DNA from 3 places in the Streptomyces sp. NPDC006923 genome. Region 1 is predicted to be linked to each of the others. Evidence: riboswitches for the same ligand, from Rfam matches in the RefSeq annotation. Region 1 holds a riboswitch; each other region holds the start of a gene.

Region 1 (3,265 bases):
GGGCTCCAGATGTCCCAGGAGACCTGGGACACCTTCGGCGGCGGGAAGTACGCGTCCCGCGCCGACCTCGCCAGCCGCGCCCAGCAGATCGCGATAGCCGAGAAGGTGCTCGCCGCACAGGGCCCGGACGCGTGGTCGAGCTGCGCGTCCGTCTCGGGGCTGACGAACGACGGTGCCGCGCCCGCGGTCGACCCGGGGGCCGCCGCCGGCGTGACCGGGACTCCGGAGGGGAAGCGGGACGCCGGTCCCTCCGACGACGACTCGGCCACCGCGGACGCCAAGACCTCCACGGCCGACAGGCAGCGGACGGACAGGACGGACGAGCCGGCCTCCGCCGCCACGCCCGGAGCGCCGAAGTCCACGACCGGCTCCGGCGCGAAGGACTCCGCCGAGGACGGATCCGGCGAGGGCGGTGTCGCTTCCGTCAAGGGCAAGCACCGCGGCGGCGCGGCCCCGGACGATTCCACAGCGGGCAATTCGGGTGAAGACCGTGAATCCGGCCGTCATGCCTCACGGGGTGACGGATCGACACGTAACGCGGACGGCATCACCGACGAGGCGGGCGTGGTGGCCGACGCGTCCGGCACGTCCGACGCGCCCGGGGTGTCGGATGCGTCCGGCGAGTACACCGTCCAGGCCGGGGACTGCCTCTGGGAGATCGCCGACGAGCGGAAGGTGCCCGGCGGATGGTCCGCGCTGTACGAGGCGAACAAGGAGGCCGTCGGTTCCGACCCCGACCTGATCCTCCCTGGCCAGAGCCTTGATCTCAGCGTGAAGTAGCGGGAATTGGCCCCCGTATGTCCGCTTCTGTGCAAGTGAGAGATGGGTCTCTTCGCCACAACTGGGGTCCTTTGGGCTCATGGTGTGGCTGATCCGTCTCTCACCTGCGGAAACGCGGTCACGTCAAGGAGAGATAAGGGCGATTTACCCCTGGTTGTGCTCCATTGAACAACGGGGAGACCTGTGATTACGGTCTGAACCGCTCGCACCGCGGGCCCCGTCGACCGTCACGCCGAATCCTGCCGTCGGTCGAAGGGAGTAGTCGTCGCGTCAAGCGCCGAAGGCAGGAGCGGGGGACCCAAGGAAGGCGCCGGGCCCGGCTGTCGAGAGACGGCTGACGACCGGCTAGGGGTGAAGTCGTGTGCGCGAGCACACGGCCGGGCAACTCACTTGGCCCGAACCCGACAGCTGACCTCGTAGGCGTCGGTGAGGAGATGTTCCATGCCGCGTTCCAGCAAGGGCAAGCACCGCCGCCCGTCCAAGACCGCCCGCTACGCCACCCTCGCCGGAATCACCGGTGCCGCCGTCGCGGTCCCGCTGATCGGCGCCACGTCCGCCTCCGCCGCGACCGCCGGCGAGTGGGACCAGGTCGCCCAGTGCGAGTCCGGCGGCAACTGGTCGATCAACACCGGCAACGGTTTCTACGGTGGGCTCCAGTTCACCAACTCCACCTGGGCCGGATACGGCGGCACCGCCTACGCGCCCCGGGCCGACCAGGCGAGCAAGGCACAGCAGATAGCCGTCGCCGAGAAGGTCCTCGCCGGCCAGGGCAAGGGCGCGTGGCCGACCTGCGGCGTGAACCTGTCCAACGCCCCCTATGACGGCGGCTCCGCCGACTCCGGTACGCCCCAGCAGTCGCAGCCGGAGCAGTCTCAGCCCGAGCAGTCGCAGCCGGAGCAGCCTCAGCAGTCTCAGCCGGAGCAGGCCCAGCCCCAGCAGTCGCGGCCCGAGCGGCCGGCCCGGGGCGAGGCGCAGCCCGCCTCTCGCGGCGAGGCCCGCCCCGCCGTGCAGAAGGGCGACGGCGAGTACAAGGTCAAGCCCGGCGACACGCTCTCGAAGATCGCCCGGGCCCATGACGTCAAGGGCGGCTGGCAGAAGCTGTTCGACCTGAACAAGGACATCGTCCACGACGCCGATCTGATCTTCCCGGGTCAGCAGCTCCATCTGAGCTGACCCCTTCCCGGGCCGGCGACCCCTCCAGGCCGGCCTCGGCCGGCTGCCCCCGCCGGCCCCGCGGCGGCCGTCCCCGCGGCCGCGCGGGTCACCCCGGTCCGGCGCGCTTCCCCCGTACGCGCCGGGCCGGGGTTTCCGCTGTCACCGGCCCTTCCATACGGAATCCCGGCATCCGCTCCGCCCGCTCCGACCGGGATTCGTGCCGCATTTCGTCCCAGCGGGCGGGCACCGGCCAGTCGGCGACCCCGGGCCGGTTAGGCTCATGTCGCAAGGCCAAGAAGACCCTGCACTTCAAGCGTCACATCCCAGAAGGAGATGCTCGTGCCGTCCATCGACGTCGTCGTAGCCCGGGAAATCCTCGACTCCCGAGGCAACCCCACGGTCGAGGTCGAGGTCGGCCTCGACGACGGCAGCACCGGTCGTGCTGCTGTCCCCTCCGGTGCGTCCACCGGTGCGTTCGAGGCCCTCGAGCTCCGCGACGGTGACCAGAACCGCTACCAGGGCAAGGGTGTCGAGAAGGCCGTCCTCGCCGTCATCGAGCAGATCGGCCCGGAGCTGGTCGGGTACGACGCCACCGAGCAGCGCCTGATCGACCAGGCGATGTTCGACCTGGACGCCACCCCGGACAAGTCGTCGCTCGGCGCCAACGCCATCCTCGGCGTCTCCCTCGCCGTCGCGCACGCCGCCTCCGAGGCCTCGGACCTCCCGCTCTTCCGCTACCTCGGCGGCCCGAACGCGCACCTGCTGCCCGTTCCGATGATGAACATCCTGAACGGCGGCTCGCACGCCGACTCCAACGTGGACATCCAGGAGTTCATGATCGCCCCGATCGGCGCGGAGTCCTTCTCGGAGGCGCTGCGCTGGGGTGCCGAGGTCTACCACACGCTCAAGAAGGTCCTGAAGGAGAAGGGGCTCTCCACCGGCCTCGGCGACGAGGGCGGCTTCGCGCCGAACCTCGACTCCAACCGCGCCGCGCTGGACCTGATCCTCGAAGCCATCAAGGCCGCCGGTTACGCCCCCGGCAAGGACATCGCGCTCGCGCTCGACGTCGCCGCCTCCGAGTTCTACAAGGACGGCTCGTACGAGTTCGAGGGCAAGTCCCGCTCGGCCGCCGAGATGACCGAGTACTACGAGGACCTCGTCGCCTCCTACCCGCTGGTCTCCATCGAGGACCCGCTGTTCGAGGACGACTGGGCCGGCTGGAAGATCCTCACGGACAAGCTCGGCGCCAAGGTGCAGATCGTCGGTGACGACCTGTTCGTCACCAACCCGGAGCGTCTGGCGCGCGGTATCGAGGAGGGCGCCGCCAACG
Region 2 (3,265 bases), on a different contig from region 1:
CCGTGCCGACGGCGCCCGTGAGGTCGGCCACGGCCCGCTCGAAACGCTCGGCGACATCGTCGGGATCGGTACCTGGACGGATGATGTCGTTGCCGCCGGCACAGAAGGTCACCAGGTCCGGGGCGAGTTCCTTCGCCCGGGGGATCTGCTCGTCGACGATCTGGTCGAGGAGCCGGCCGCGTACCGCGAGATTGGCGTACCGGAAATCGCCGTGCACGGTGTCCACGGCGTCACCGGAGACCGGCAGCCGGTCGGCCAGCAGGACCGCGAGCCGGTCGGCCCAGCCGATATACAGCCCGTCGGGTCCCAGATCTCCCACGCCTTCGGTGAAGCTGTCACCGATCGCCGCGTACGACGCGAATACGCCGCTTCTTCTGGATCTCGAATCATCTGCCACAACCGCTCATCTTTCACTCGCAGATGTGACCTACGCGACCGTAAGAAGCCGTTGACGGCGGTGAGATACACCATCGGTCAAGTTTCACCCAAGCGGGAATAGGCACCATGCCTCCGCCCGGCACTTTCGGTGCCGGGCGGAGGTGTTGACCCACCGGCGTTCTCGGACGGAATACCGGTTCGGAGCGGGGTGTTCGGGATCAGACGGACGGGATCAGACGGAGACGCCGTGCTCGCGGAGGAAGGCCAGCGGGTCGATGTCCGAGCCGTAGTCGGGACCCGTACGGATCTCGAAGTGCAGGTGCGGTCCCGTGACATTGCCGGTCGCGCCGGAGAGCCCTATCTGCTGGCCCTCGCTGACGGTGTCGCCCTCGGAGACCGAGATGGAGGACAGGTGGCCGTACTGCGAGTAGTGGCCGTCGTCGTGCTGGATGACGACCTGGTTGCCGTACGAACCGCCCCAGCCGGCCGAAACGACGGTGCCCGCGCCGACGGCCTTCACAACGGTGCCCGAGGGCGCCAGGAAGTCCACACCGGTGTGGTAGCCGCTGGACCAGTTGCTGCCACTGGCGTGGTACGGCGTGCCGATGGCTATGCCGTCGACCGGCAGGGTGAAGCCGGAACCGCTGTTGTCGTCCACCGGGTCGGCGGCGGGAGTTCCGGTCTTGACGGGAGCGGGGTCGTCCGAGGGCTTGGCCGGGGCGTTGCCGGGCTGAGCGTCCGTGCCACCGGGCTTGGAGTGGTGGCCCGCCGGCTTGTGCGGGCCACTCGACTTGGCGCCGATGGTGAGCTTCAGGCCCGGGTGGATGAGCGACGGGTCGGGCCCCACGGCCTTGCGGTTGTCGGCGTACAGCTTGTGCCAGCCGCCCCGGACATGCTGTTCGGAGGCGATCTTGGAAAGGTAGTCACCGGCGACCACGGAGTAGATCTTCGGAGCCTTGGTGGCGGTCTTCTTGGCGGACGCGTGCTGACTCGTCTGGGCGGCCGCCGAGACGGCGTGCGGTTCGGTGGCGGGCGCGGCCTTCTCGGCGGCGTGCGCGCCGGTGGCGCCGATGAGCGGAAGAGCGATGGCGGCGCCGCCCGTACCGGCGGCGAGAAGGCCGCGGCTGAACGGGCTGGTCCTGGTGCGGCGGTGCTTACCCTTCGCGGGCATGGTCAATTCCTCTCCGGCGCCTGCGAGGTGAGCTGTCGGGTTAGGGCTGGAGATGCCCTGCCGCGCTTACTGCGCGACTTCACCCCGAGCCGTCCGATATTCCGGAACGGCGTACTACCTGGGTCCCCCGCTCCTGCCACACGTGGATGGGTGAGTGCGAATTCCAAGCGGCGGCAGGATTCGGCGGTCCGCCTGGATTGAGGCTGAACGTAGGCGAGCCGGGAGGGCATTAACAAGCCGCTTATTCCCAGGGGCGGCAGACGCCCCGATATCGCCCTGGATTTCCGGTCACCCTGCGTGAATCACCGATCTTCGGATTCCGTGCGTCACGGCGATTTCAATTCGCTTCGCCGCCACGGACCGTCACGGATATGATCCTGCTCACCAGCGGGAACCCATCTCCCCCTGCACCGGGGCACGTTATGCGAAATACGCCAATACGGACAGATGCACATTTGGGCGATTTGTAGCCTCCTGCGATGTCCGAATAGTTCGCATTCGCTCCCCGGGTCGCGAACTCCGGTCTCCTGAGAACCGATGTCGTAGTGTCAGAAGTCGACATCGTCGGCGAGCGGCGCCGGCGGCAGACACGGAGGAGCAGGCCGTGACGCAGCAGGTCCCGTCGACCGAGCCCGAGCTGACCGGGGTACGCAACTTCCGCGATGTGGGCGGACTGCCGACCACGGACGGCCGGCAGGTGCGGCACGGGCGGCTCTTCCGCAGTGGCCACCTCGCCAACGCCACCGCGGCCGACTCCGCCTTCCTCTCGTCCCTCGGGCTGCACACCGTCTTCGACTTCCGCAATGCCGCCGACCTCAAGCTCGACGGCGCGGACGTGGAGCTGACGGGTGTGCGCAATGTGAACATCCCGCTCACCGATCCCGCGGACGGGGCGGAGTTCTGGCTGATGGTCCGGGACGGCGACCTCGACCAGCTCCGCTCGCTCCTCGCGGACGGCAGGGCCGCGGCCCGGATGACCGACTCGTACCGCGCGATCATCACGGACCGCACCGCCGAGCACAGCCGCGTCCTGCACGCCCTGGCCGAGGACAGCGTCCCCGCCCTCATGCACTGCGCCGCGGGCAAGGACCGGGCCGGTCTCTCCATAGCCGTGTCGCTGCTGGCCGTCGGGGTCGAGCGCGAGGCGATAGAGGCGGACTACCTGAAGTCGAACGACCCGCGGCGCCGCTATCCGATCCACCGCAGCGACAATTCGCCCGCCGGGACGTCCGCCGAGGTCATGGAGCTGCTCAGCCCGCTCTTCGACGCCAGATCGGAATACCTCGCAGCGGCTTTCGAGACCATTGAGAAGACCTGGGGCAGCACCGAGCGTTATCTGTCAGCGGGCCTCGGAGTCACCCCCGAGACCCGTGAGCGGCTGCGCGCCCGCCTGCTTTCCTGAGACGCGCGCCCGCCGTCGGGCCCGCGCCGACCGCTACTGACCGCGCGCCCCCAGCTCGAAGAGCAGATAGAGGAAGCCCGCGAAGAGGTGACCGGCCACCAGATAGGCGAAAAGCCGGATGACAAGTCCCCTGGGGAACGTCTTCTCCTGATTCGTTACGCGGGCCGGCACGTCTTCCTGGCCGGCCCGCGTACCCGCGGGGTCCGGAACTGCGTTCTCTGACATGGTGACAGACCTCTCTGAGGATCAGCCGCGGTGAGCCCCGCCGCCGAGGCACAGCTCGGCGGCGGGGGTCTGCAGCAGGGTGTGGACGA
Region 3 (3,265 bases), on a different contig from region 1:
CATGGCGCGGGCGTTCTCCGAGGGCACCGACAAGCACAGCGCGGAGGAGTTCGCCGCCGAGCTGGAGCGCTGCGGCGCCACGCTCGACGCGCACGCCGACCACCCGGGCGTACGGCTCTCCCTGGAGGTCCCCGTCTCCCGGCTGCCCAAGGCGCTGAGCTTGCTGGCCGAGGCGCTGCGCGCGCCCGCCTTCGCCGACAGCGAGGTCGAGCGGCTCGTCCGCAACCGCCTGGACGAGATCCCGCACGAGACCGCCAACCCGGGCCGCCGGGCGGCCAAGCAGCTCTCCAAGGAGCTGTTCCCGGCCTCCTCGCGCATGTCCCGGCCGCGCCAGGGCACCGAGGAGACCGTGGCGGGCATCGACGCCGCGGGCGTACGGGCCTTCTACGAGGCGTATGTGCGCCCCGCCACGGCCACCGCGGTGATCGTCGGTGATCTCACCGGCGTCGATGTCGACGAGGTGCTCGCCGACACGCTGGGCTCCTGGACCGGTGACACCGCCGCTCCCCGCCCGGTGCCGCCCGTGACCGCCGACGACACGGGCCGTGTGGTGATCGTGGACCGCCCCGGCGCCGTACAGACCCAGCTCCTGATCGGCCGTATCGGCGCCGACCGGCACGACCGGGTCTGGCCGGCCCAGGTGCTGGGCACGTACTGCCTGGGCGGCACCCTCACCTCCCGGCTCGACCGGGTGCTGCGCGAGGAGAAGGGCTACACCTACGGCGTGCGGGCCTTCGGGCAGGTGCTGCGCTCCTCGGCGCCCTCCGAGCCGGGCGGGGCGACCGGCGCCGCGATGCTCGCCATCAGCGGCTCGGTGGACACCGCGTCCACGGGACCGGCGCTGGAGGACCTCTGGCAGGTGCTCCGCACCCTGGCCGCCGAAGGACTCACTGACGCGGAGCGCGATGTCGCCGTCCAGAATCTGGTGGGGGTGGCACCGCTCAAGTACGAGACGGCGGCCACGGTCGCCGGCACGCTGGCCGACCAGGTCGAGCAGCATCTCCCGGACGACTTCCAGGCGCAGCTCTACGCGCGGCTGGCGGAGACCGGCACCGTCGAGGCGACCGCCGCCGCGGTCAACGCCTTCCCGGTGGACCGGCTGGTCACCGTGCTCGTCGGTGACGCCGCCCAGATCAAGGAGCCGGTCACGGCTCTGGGAATCGGTGAGGTGACGGTGGTCACCGGCTGATCCGGCCGGTGAGAGGCACCCCGGCGACCTGGTTCGCCGGGGTTTGTCTTTATGTCCCCTTTGTTGGAGAGACCGCCTGTCTGCCCTGTGGTGTGCGCTACAAATGGGCCCTTCTGTTTGGTATTTGAAAGATGACCCGCTTAGCGTCGGTCCGGCTGTTCGCCAGTGCCCGCCGCGACCGCGGCGCCGGACAGCCATCGCCGAGTCCCCGTCAGGCGCGAGCCTGGGGAGCCGGGGACCCACACGCAGTCCCCGGGGTGAATCGGACGCCTTCGCACCAACTCGTGCGGAGGGGCCCGTAGGAGACCTTCCTGCTCCGAACCCGTCAGCTAACCCGGTAGGCGAGAAGGAAGGAAAGGACCAGCCTCTTCATGGCGTTCACCCGTGCCACCGGGAAGCATCGTGCCCGCCACCGCAGGATCCGCAGGGGCGTGGGCTTCGCCGGTGTCGCGACGCTCACCGCGGGCGGCGCCATCGGCACCCTCGCCTCCCCGGCGCTCGCCGCCGACACGGACGCTCCGTCGGCCCGGCTGACCGGCCTGGTCCAGGCGGTCGCCATCGACGATTCCCTGGCCGGCGCGATCGACGACCAGGCCGAGGCCCAGCGCGCCGCCGCCGAGCGGGCCGCGGCGATGGCCAGGGCGGAGCGCGCGGCGGAGGCCCGCGCCAAGGAGGTCCGTGCCGCCGAGGAGCGTGCCGCCCGCGCGGCCGAGCGCAAGCGGCTGAACGCCTTCCGGCTTCCCGTCGCCGGTTCGTATGTCACCACTGGCTACCGGTCCGGTGGGTCTCTGTGGTCTTCGGGAAGCCACTCGGGCGTCGACTTCCGCGCCGCGTCCGGCACGCCGGTCGTCGCCGTGGGCGCGGGCACCGTCGTCGAGGCCGGCTGGGGCGGCTCGTACGGCTACAACGTCGTCCTCCGGATGAACGACGGCTCCTACACGCAGTACGGCCATCTCTCGTCGATCGGCGTCTCGGCCGGTCAGACTGTCACAGCGGGCCTGCGGATCGGACTCTCCGGCGCGACCGGGAACGCCACCGGACCGCACCTCCATTTCGAGGCCCGGACCGGCCCGGAGTACGGATCCGACATGGACCCCGTCGCCTATCTGCGCACCCACGGTGTGACCATCTGACCGAGGGGCGTGGCCCCCGGTACGCGGCTCCGGGTGGGCTCTGCGCAGGGTGTGACCCATGCTCAGCCCCCCGCTGAGCCGCCTATTGAGTGGGGAGTGGCCCGACGACGCTCGCGATCCAGGACCGGTATGCGGCGACCCTGGTGAAGACATCGGGATACACGGAGGCGCAGCCCTGCCCGTAGGAGACGATGCCTACGAGGTTCGTCCTGTCGTTGGCCGACTTCTGTGCGAGAGGGCCACCGGTGTCGCGCTGGCAGGTCCCCTTGTCGCGCTGATCCACCGTCCGACCGGGTAGAGCGCGGCGAAGGGGGTGTCCGAGCCGGCCGCGGTGTCGCGGTCACCGCTGTCGTCACTGGAAGCTACCGCCTGCGGTGGTGGTCCCGGGGCAGGACCGCAGGATCGCCCCGGCGTCCTCGTCCGCGCGCGTCGCTGTCCATCGCGGCCCGTCCGGCGGCCGGGCCCTCGGACCGGCCACCTGTTCGAGGGGTGACTCCGTGCTCGGTCAGTACCCCGCATTTGCCCGTCGGCGCACGATCTGGCAGAGATGTTCCCCGGCCGTCGGGCCAAAAGATATCCATCGATTCCGGGCACCCATCGGAATTTCTCGTTGATTGCAATAGAGTCACGGAACAGGAGCCGATCGGCAGCGTTTCGCGCGGATTAAAACGGAGGTTCGGACATGCGCATTCCCGCGCACTCGGTATGCACAGCGATCCGCGACGACATCATCTCCGGCGTATTCGAGCGCGGCGCCAGACTGACCGAGGAGCAACTCGCGCGGCGCTACGGCGTCTCCCGTGTCCCGGTGCGCGAGGCCCTGCGCACCCTGGAGTCCGAGGGGTTCGTGACCACGCGCCGCCATGTCGGCGCGTGCGTGGCCGAGCCCACGGAGCAGGAGGCGGCGGATCTCCTGGAAGTGCGGCTCCTGCTGGAGCCGCTG

The links. Region 1 has a riboswitch for cyclic di-AMP ahead of ABZ707_RS08950 (transglycosylase family protein). Riboswitches for the same ligand answer to the same signal wherever they lie in the genome.
Region 2: it holds a riboswitch for cyclic di-AMP, as region 1 does, so the genes downstream of both, ABZ707_RS20850 (LysM peptidoglycan-binding domain-containing M23 family metallopeptidase) here and ABZ707_RS08950 (transglycosylase family protein) in region 1, are expected to answer to the same signal.
Region 3: it holds a riboswitch for cyclic di-AMP, as region 1 does, so the genes downstream of both, ABZ707_RS25560 (M23 family metallopeptidase) here and ABZ707_RS08950 (transglycosylase family protein) in region 1, are expected to answer to the same signal.

What each region holds. Positions count from the first base shown of each region.
Region 1 covers NZ_JBEYIF010000004.1:99,934-103,198, reverse strand. The annotation lists gene ABZ707_RS08955 (transglycosylase family protein) at 1-780, shown strand, start outside; cyclic di-AMP (ydaO/yuaA leader) riboswitch at 1,046-1,218, shown strand; gene ABZ707_RS08950 (transglycosylase family protein) at 1,222-1,953, shown strand; gene eno (phosphopyruvate hydratase) at 2,275-3,265, shown strand, end outside.
Region 2 covers NZ_JBEYIF010000010.1:2,584-5,848, reverse strand. The annotation lists gene ABZ707_RS20855 (SGNH/GDSL hydrolase family protein) at 1-397, opposite strand, end outside; gene ABZ707_RS20850 (LysM peptidoglycan-binding domain-containing M23 family metallopeptidase) at 611-1,549, opposite strand; cyclic di-AMP (ydaO/yuaA leader) riboswitch at 1,552-1,712, opposite strand; gene ABZ707_RS20845 (tyrosine-protein phosphatase) at 2,154-2,951, shown strand; gene ABZ707_RS20840 (DUF6126 family protein) at 2,985-3,122, opposite strand; gene ABZ707_RS20835 (XRE family transcriptional regulator) at 3,198-3,265, opposite strand, start outside.
Region 3 covers NZ_JBEYIF010000014.1:111,993-115,257, forward strand. The annotation lists gene ABZ707_RS25555 (pitrilysin family protein) at 1-1,189, shown strand, start outside; cyclic di-AMP (ydaO/yuaA leader) riboswitch at 1,378-1,547, shown strand; gene ABZ707_RS25560 (M23 family metallopeptidase) at 1,561-2,322, shown strand; gene ABZ707_RS25565 (trypsin-like serine protease) at 2,405-2,605, opposite strand; gene ABZ707_RS25570 (GntR family transcriptional regulator) at 3,005-3,265, shown strand, end outside.